Regions from separate parts of the Microbulbifer bruguierae genome, predicted to be linked through region 2. Evidence: riboswitches for the same ligand, from Rfam matches in the RefSeq annotation. Region 2 holds a riboswitch; the other holds the start of a gene.
What was found. A riboswitch is a leader RNA that binds a small molecule or an ion and turns the genes downstream of it on or off. The one in region 2 is predicted to bind thiamine pyrophosphate.
Positions count from the first base shown of each region.

Region 1: it holds a riboswitch for thiamine pyrophosphate, as region 2 does, so the genes downstream of both, PVT68_RS06780 (TonB-dependent receptor) here and thiC (phosphomethylpyrimidine synthase ThiC) in region 2, are expected to answer to the same signal.

Region 1 covers NZ_CP118605.1:1,578,698-1,582,382, reverse strand. The annotation lists gene PVT68_RS06780 (TonB-dependent receptor) at 1-2,017, opposite strand, end outside; TPP riboswitch at 2,085-2,185, opposite strand; gene PVT68_RS06775 (LLM class flavin-dependent oxidoreductase) at 2,376-3,374, shown strand; gene PVT68_RS06770 (hypothetical protein) at 3,367-3,685, shown strand, end outside.
Region 2 covers NZ_CP118605.1:1,241,687-1,245,371, reverse strand. The annotation lists gene PVT68_RS05285 (sulfite exporter TauE/SafE family protein) at 1-233, shown strand, start outside; gene safD (sulfoacetaldehyde dehydrogenase SafD) at 252-1,619, shown strand; TPP riboswitch at 1,838-1,936, shown strand; gene thiC (phosphomethylpyrimidine synthase ThiC) at 2,062-3,685, shown strand, end outside.

The sequences.
Region 1 (3,685 bases), 340 kb from region 2:
CGCGGGTGTAGACCACCTCGTTGGTGAGGTTTCTGCCCCACAGGGAAACATCCCAGCGGTCACCGCGGTAGGTCAGGCGCGCGTTGACCAGCTCGTAGGCGGTGGACTTTTCGTTGTGGCTGTTGGAAAAGTAGAAGTCGTCCTTGCCTTCCAGTTCCATGCGCGCCGTCAGGTTGTCCGTCAGTGCGTATTCGGCACCGGTGAAGTACTGGAAATTGGGCGCGTGGGCCAGGTCGCGGCCGCTGAGGTCAACCGGTGACGTTTCGCCGGTGTTGTCATCGCGGCCATCGACATGGGTGCTGCTGACAAAGTCTTCGAATTCGGCATTCAGCCAGCCGAAGGTGGCGAACAGTTGCAGCGCGTCGCTGGCCTGGAAGTTAATTTCCGCTTCGATACCGGTGCTGTGACCGCCGGCGGCATTCGCCAGATAATCGTCGAAGGAAAAGTCCTCCGGATCGAAAATGGACTGCTTGGCCTGCACGTCGCTGCGGTCCTGATAAAACGCGGCGACCTGAGCCTGCAGGCGGCTGTCCAGCCAGTTACCTTTTAACCCGAGTTCGTAGTTCAGCATGCTTTCGGTATTGAACAGGAAGGTGTCACTGCCAATGTCTGGGTTACTTTCCGAGGCGGAAATAATATGACCGTTAACGCCGCCCGCCTTGTAGCCGCGCGAAAGAGTGCCGTACAGCATGATGTTGTCGCTTGCGCTGAACTGCAGGGTGATGTTGCCGCCCCATAGGTCTTCGCTGGTATCGCTGGTAACGGCGAGCGAGTCGCTGTAATCCGCGTGGCGTTGCTCCAGACGCAGGCCGGTAATCAGTTCAAAACGCGTGCCAAGGGCGGTATTCAGCTGCCCATAAATGGCCGCATTGTCAGTATCGAACTGGCTGGCAAAGCTGGCATTGCGCTCCAGTGTTTCTTCCTCGGTGCGCAGATAAACCCCGGCCACCCAGCCGGTGCTGCCGCCGAACAGCCGGCTCTCTTCGGTGGAGACCAGTCGCAGGTCCACACTCAGGTTGTCACGGTCGCGCAGGTAATTATCGGTAGAGCTGTATTCCCAGGGGTGGAAGCCCACGTAGGTCCAGTCTTCGTCGTAACCGTATTCGGTGTCGGAGCTGGCGGCGCTCACTACGGATTTGAGGGTAAACAGGTTGTTGCCAGTCCAGAGTCCGCTCACCGCGCCCGCGATGGTTTCCTGGCGGTCCCAGCCCGGCTGGTCGGACAGGGTGTTGCGGGAGTTGTCCAGGGTGAAGGCGTCGTAACCGTTGTCCGCGTCCAGATAGTACAGGGTGAAGTCCAGCTGCAGGTCGTCGCTCGCCTGATAGCGGAGTTTGCCGCGGGCCACGGTCTCGTCGATATTGTTGGTGTCCTTACGGCCGAGATAGCGGTTGTGCACATAGCCGTCGGACTGCTGCTTCTGCACCGCGAAGCGGTAGCCCAGTTGCTCGGACAGCGGGCCGCTGGTAACGGCGGACAGGGTGTGGGAGCCGTACTGGGCGGCCTCCGCGGCTACTCGCGCATAGTTCTCCGTGGTGGGCGCATTACTGGTCATGCTGATCAGCCCCGCCAGCGCATTGGCGCCGTACACCGTGCCCTGGGGGCCGCGCAGGATCTCCACCTGTGCCATATCCAGGGTGCTGGCGGCAAGACCGAGGCCGGTGAAGTCGATGCCATCGACAATCAGCCCCACGGAGGGATTCACCGGGTCGATAAACTGGCTGCGCTCGCCGATACCGCGGATCTGCACAAAGCGGCCGCGGGAGGCGCCGCTGGAGAAGTTCACATTCGGCGCCAGATTCAGCAGCTGCTCGAGATTGGTCGCACCGCGGGCTTCGATGGCCACGCTGTCCAGCACGCTTACACTGGTGGGGGTGTCGAGTTGCGCTTGCTCGCGCAGCTGGCTGGTGACCACCACTTCTTCCAGTGCAGCGGGCTCCGCCATGGCGATGGACGCGCCGGCCGTGGCGATGAGGCCGATACAGCGGGCGAGGGTGTTTATTCTGGGGTGTGACTTCATGGCTCTCTCTCTTCATCCGATAGGAAAGAGACCCGGTGTGCGACGTGAAAAGGGGGGAGTGTGAGAACCCACACTGGGTACCTATTCCTACGCCGGTATTAACCGGATCAGGTTCAAGGGTTCGCTGTGCAACAGCATCTCAGGCGTACGCCACCCCTTAGGTTTGCGGGCGCGATGGTAGCAGAAGCTCACAGTGGCGAGAACCTCTGGGACCTGCGCAGTTCCCGCGAATGGGCTATCGCGCTACCTTTGTCATCGCGAGCCTGTTTTGGGCTGTTATTTTTACTTTGTTTGAGCGCCGGCCAGGAAGTTTGTGATCCGGCTTGCGAGCTCGGCAACCGTTTCCCTGAGGATGTTTATGCGAAACTTTTCCCTGCTCGACCTTTCACTGATTACGGATCGGGGCGACGCGCGCCAGGCGTTGATGGACTCCCTGGATCTGGCCCGGCATGCCGAGACCTGGGGATACCACCGTTTCTGGATGGCGGAACATCACAACATGATCGGCGTGGCCAGTGCCGCCACGTCCGTGGCACTGGGGTATATCGCCGCCGGTACGGAAAAAATCCGGGTTGCGGCCGGTGGGGTGATGCTTCCGAACCACGCGCCGCTGGTGATTGCCGAGCAGTTCGGCACACTGGCGGCGCTATATCCGGACCGGGTCGACCTCGGGCTGGGACGCGCTCCGGGTACCGACGGCGCCACCATGACCGCCCTGCGGCGGGATCCGCTGCACGCGGCGGACCATTTTGCGGATGATGTGCAGGAGCTACTGCATTACTTCGCCCCGGAAAAACCCGGGCAGCGGGTGCGCGCGGTGCCGGGGGTGGGTTCAAAGGTGCCGGTGTGGCTGCTCGGTTCCAGTCTCTACAGTGCCCAGCTGGCGGCGGCGCTGGGGTTGCCGTTTGCCTTCGCTTCCCATTTTGCACCGGCGATGTTGGATCAGGCCCTGTATCTTTATCGTCAGAAATTCCAGCCCTCGGCATTTCTCGAGGCACCCTATGCGGCGGCAGCCATCAACGTATTCGCGGCGGATTCAGACGAACAAGCGCGGCGATTGATGACTTCCATTGAACAGCAGTTTGTGGCGCTGCGTCGCGGTACGCCGGGAAAGCTGCAACCGCCGCTGGATGATCCGGAGTCTGTGGCATCGCCATCGGAGCGTTTGCAAGTGGCGCAGGCACTGGCGGAAACCGCCGTGGGCACGCCGGCATCGGTGGCGGCGTGGATCGACCGCTTTCTGGCTCGTACCAGAGTGGAGGAATTGATCGTGACCGGGCCAATCTACGATCACGCCGCGCGACTGCACTCCTTCGAGCTGGCGGCAGCGGTGCTGCGGGAGCGTTTGGGTGGTTGAGCGCAGTCACTGGCTGCAGTTTCTCGCTCACTGCCTGTTCTTCCTGGCGGCCTGGACGCTGTTTATCAAGTACCTGTTTCCGATCGGCTTCGCCCTGGCTACCGGCGAACCGTGGAACAGCCATGTTTACTGGGATCTGTGGCCGCTGGCCCATGTGTGGTTGGGCTGGGCACTGCTGGCGCAGCCGGGGTATACCCGCAGGCTGGCGATTGTCATGTCGGTGATCGAGATCGCCATTATCGTCAGTAAATTTGTCGTGTTCCTCGGGGACCCGGAATGGACCCTGTGGCGGGGCAACTGGTTCGTCAACA
Region 2 (3,685 bases):
CCGTAATGCAGGCCTGGTGTCACGCGCTCAAGGTACCCGCATTCATCTACCTTGGCTTTGCCTTCTCCGAACACCTCGGATTGATCCTGCTGCTGACCGTGGCAGCAGTAATCGGCACGCGCATCGGTATTGCGCTGTTGAACCGGATCGACAGCGAGCTGTTTTTTAATCTTATGCGCGCCGCACTACTGATTGCCGGTGCCCGCATTGTTTACCAGTTATTTGCAATATAAAAACCTACAGGTATTTCCATGGCTGATTACCAGATTATCAATCCCTACAGTGGCGAATTGATCGAAGCCTACGACTTTCACACCAAAGAACAGGTGGCAGAAGCCATTCAAATACTGGTGGAAGGGCGCAGCAAGCAGCTGGCAACCCCAGCCTTCGAACGCTCGAATATCCTGCTGAAGCTCGCGCAGCTGCTGCTGGAGCGAAAAGAAGATCTGGCCCGTGCCATCACCGAAGAGACCGGCAAAACCATCAGCGACAGTCGTGTAGAAATCGACCGCGCGTATAACACCGCTCTTTCCAGTGCCATGGAAGCGCGCAATATCAACGGCGAAGCCCTGGACTCTGATGCCTTCCCGCCCATGCGCGAGAAAATCGGCGTGGTCCTGTGGAAACCGCTGGGTACCGTGCTCTGTATTACACCGTTCAACTTTCCCATTAACATTGCCGTACACAAAATCGGCCCTGCATTTGCCGCTGGAAACACCATCCTGTTCAAACCTGGCCCGCAGAACAAACGCTCCGCCGAACTGCTGGTAGAACTGTGCTACGCCGCAGGTATGGACAAATCCGTGCTGCAAATGCTGATCCCGGACATTGAAGCCACCAGCTTTGCTGTATCGCATCGCGAAATTCACGCGGTCAATTTCACCGGTGGCACCGCCACTGCTAATGCCATCGCCGCCAATGCCGGCTACAAGAAAATGCTGTTCGAACTGGGTGGCAATGATCCACTGATCGTCATGCCGGATGCCGACCTGGATGCCGCTGTTGCCGCCACCATCAACCAGCGCTTCGCCACCGCGGGCCAACGCTGTACTGCCGCCAAGCGCCTGTTCGTGCACAGCCAAGTGTTTGATGCCTTCGCCGAAAAGCTGGTGAGCGCCACCGCGAAACTCAAGGTTGGCGACCCCGCTGAGGACGACACTTTTGTCGGCCCGCTGATTCACGCGGCTGCTGCCAACGAAGTAGAAGGGCGCATTGCGTCTGCAGTAGATGCCGGTGCCAAGGTGCTGTTTGGACACAGGCGCGAAGGCAATATCCTCTGGCCTACGATTCTCGAAAACGTTGCCGATGAAGCGGAGCTGGTGGCAGAGGAAACCTTTGGTCCCGTCGTACCACTGCGAAAATTTGATGATGAATCGGAGCTGGTTTCACTGATCAACAACTCGCCGTTTGGTCTGCAGGCAGGTGTATTTACCCAGAACCTGGCGCTGGCCAAACGCCTCTACAACCAGCTGGATGTAGGTCTGTTGGCGGTCAACGACGGTCCCGGCTTCCGTGCTGAGCACTTCCCATTTGGCGGCGTAAAAGAAAGCGGTGTGGGCCGGGAAGGCGTGCGCTATGCGATTCGTGAAATGAGTTACCAGAAAACACTGGTGATTTAACCATCCCAATTCGAAGCTCGAACTGAAAGGCGAAGGGCGGGGACTGGGTGGAAGGTTTCAGGAGCGTCGGCGACATGGACGTCGCCGCCGCAGCGCCCAAGGATGGGTCTACAGCGGCCCTGAAACCTTCCACCCAGTGCCCGACCGCCACGGCCCAAGTTAAGAACCATGAAAAAACATGGTCTTGGCCATCCACTCAAATTTCCCCTATACTCCGCCCCAACTTGTCGGAGTGCCTTTGGGCTGAGATCGCTGTCGCGAGATCCGTTGAACCTGATCGGGGTAACCCCCGCGTAGGGAACAAGATCTGAATTCGCTATTGTTCGTGTGCATGTGAAATCATCGCGCCCGAAATCCGCTCTCTCCCCCGCCAGTACCCCGGCAATCCATTCACGGAATCATTAATGGAAGCAAGCGTCAGGAAATGACGTAAGGGGTAAGCATGTCTCAAGTCGCCGAAGCACAGAATAAAACCAGCAAAAACACTCGCGCCGCCCAACAGGAACGCGCCAAAAATTTCCTCGATAACCTCACCGCCCAGCAATTCCCCAATTCCCGCAAAGTCTATCTGGAAGGGGAGACAGAAGGTGTCAAAGTCGGCGTGCGCGAAATCTGCCTCGGCCAAAGCCTCGTCGGCGGTGACGAACAAAACCCCGTATTTGAACCCAACGAACCCCTACAGGTGTACGACACCGCCGGGCTATACTCCGACCCGGACTACAAACCCAACGTCCGCGAAGGCCTGCCCAAACTGCGCCAGCATTGGATTGAAAGCCGCGGCGACACCGAAATTCTCGACACCCGCCAAGCTGCCTATAGTCAGAAGCGCATGGCGGACCAGGGTCTCGATCATATCCGTTTCGACAATCTGCCCGCGCCGCGTAAAGCCAAAGCGGGTAAAAATGTTACCCAGATGCACTACGCCCGCCAGGGCATCATCACCCCGGAAATGGAATTTATCGCCATCCGCGAAAATATGGGGCGCGCCGCGCTCGCCGAACAGCTGAGCGAAGCCGATTATCAGAAAGCCCGCGAAGGTATTTATATTCCGCCGCAGGTCACCCCGGAATTCGTCCGCCGTGAAGTCGCCGAAGGTCGCGCGATTATTCCTGCGAACATCAATCACACTGAACTCGAGCCGATGATTATCGGCCGCAATTTCCTGTGTAAAGTAAATTCCAATATCGGTAATTCCGCGATTACTTCCTCCATCGAGGAAGAGGTGGAAAAACTCGTCTGGTCCATCAAATGGGGCGGTGACACCGTCATGGATCTTTCCACCGGCCAGAATATTCACGAAACCCGTGAATGGATCCTGCGCAACAGCCCTGTCCCCATCGGCACCGTGCCGATTTATCAGGCGCTGGAAAAAGTAAACGGCATCGCCGAAGACCTCAATTGGGAAGTATTCCGCGATACCCTGATTGAACAGGCTGAACAGGGCGTTGACTACTTCACCATCCACGCCGGCGTGCTGCTGCGCTACGTGCCGCTCACTGCCAAACGCGTCACCGGCATCGTTTCCCGCGGTGGCTCGATTATGGCCAAGTGGTGCCTCGCTCACCACAAGGAAAATTTCCTCTACACCCATTTCGAGGATATCTGCGAAATTCTCAAAGCCTACGACGTCAGCTTCTCCCTCGGCGACGGCCTGCGCCCCGGCTGTATTGCCGACGCCAACGACGAAGCCCAGTTCGGTGAACTGCGCACCCTCGGTGAACTCACCGAAATTGCCTGGAAACACGATGTCCAGACCATGATCGAAGGCCCCGGCCATGTACCCATGCACAAGATCAAGGAAAACATGGACGAACAGCTGGAACACTGTCACGGCGCGCCTTTCTATACCCTCGGCCCATTGACCACCGATATTGCACCAGGCTATGACCACATCACCTCCGGCATCGGCGCCGCCATGATTGGCAGTATGGGCTGTGCCATGTTGTGCTATGTAACGCCCAAAGAGCATCTGGGATTGCCGAACAAAGAGGACGTAAAAGAGGGCCTGATGGCCTACAAGATTGCCGCTCACGCCGCCGACCTCGCCAAAGGTCATCCCCGCGCCT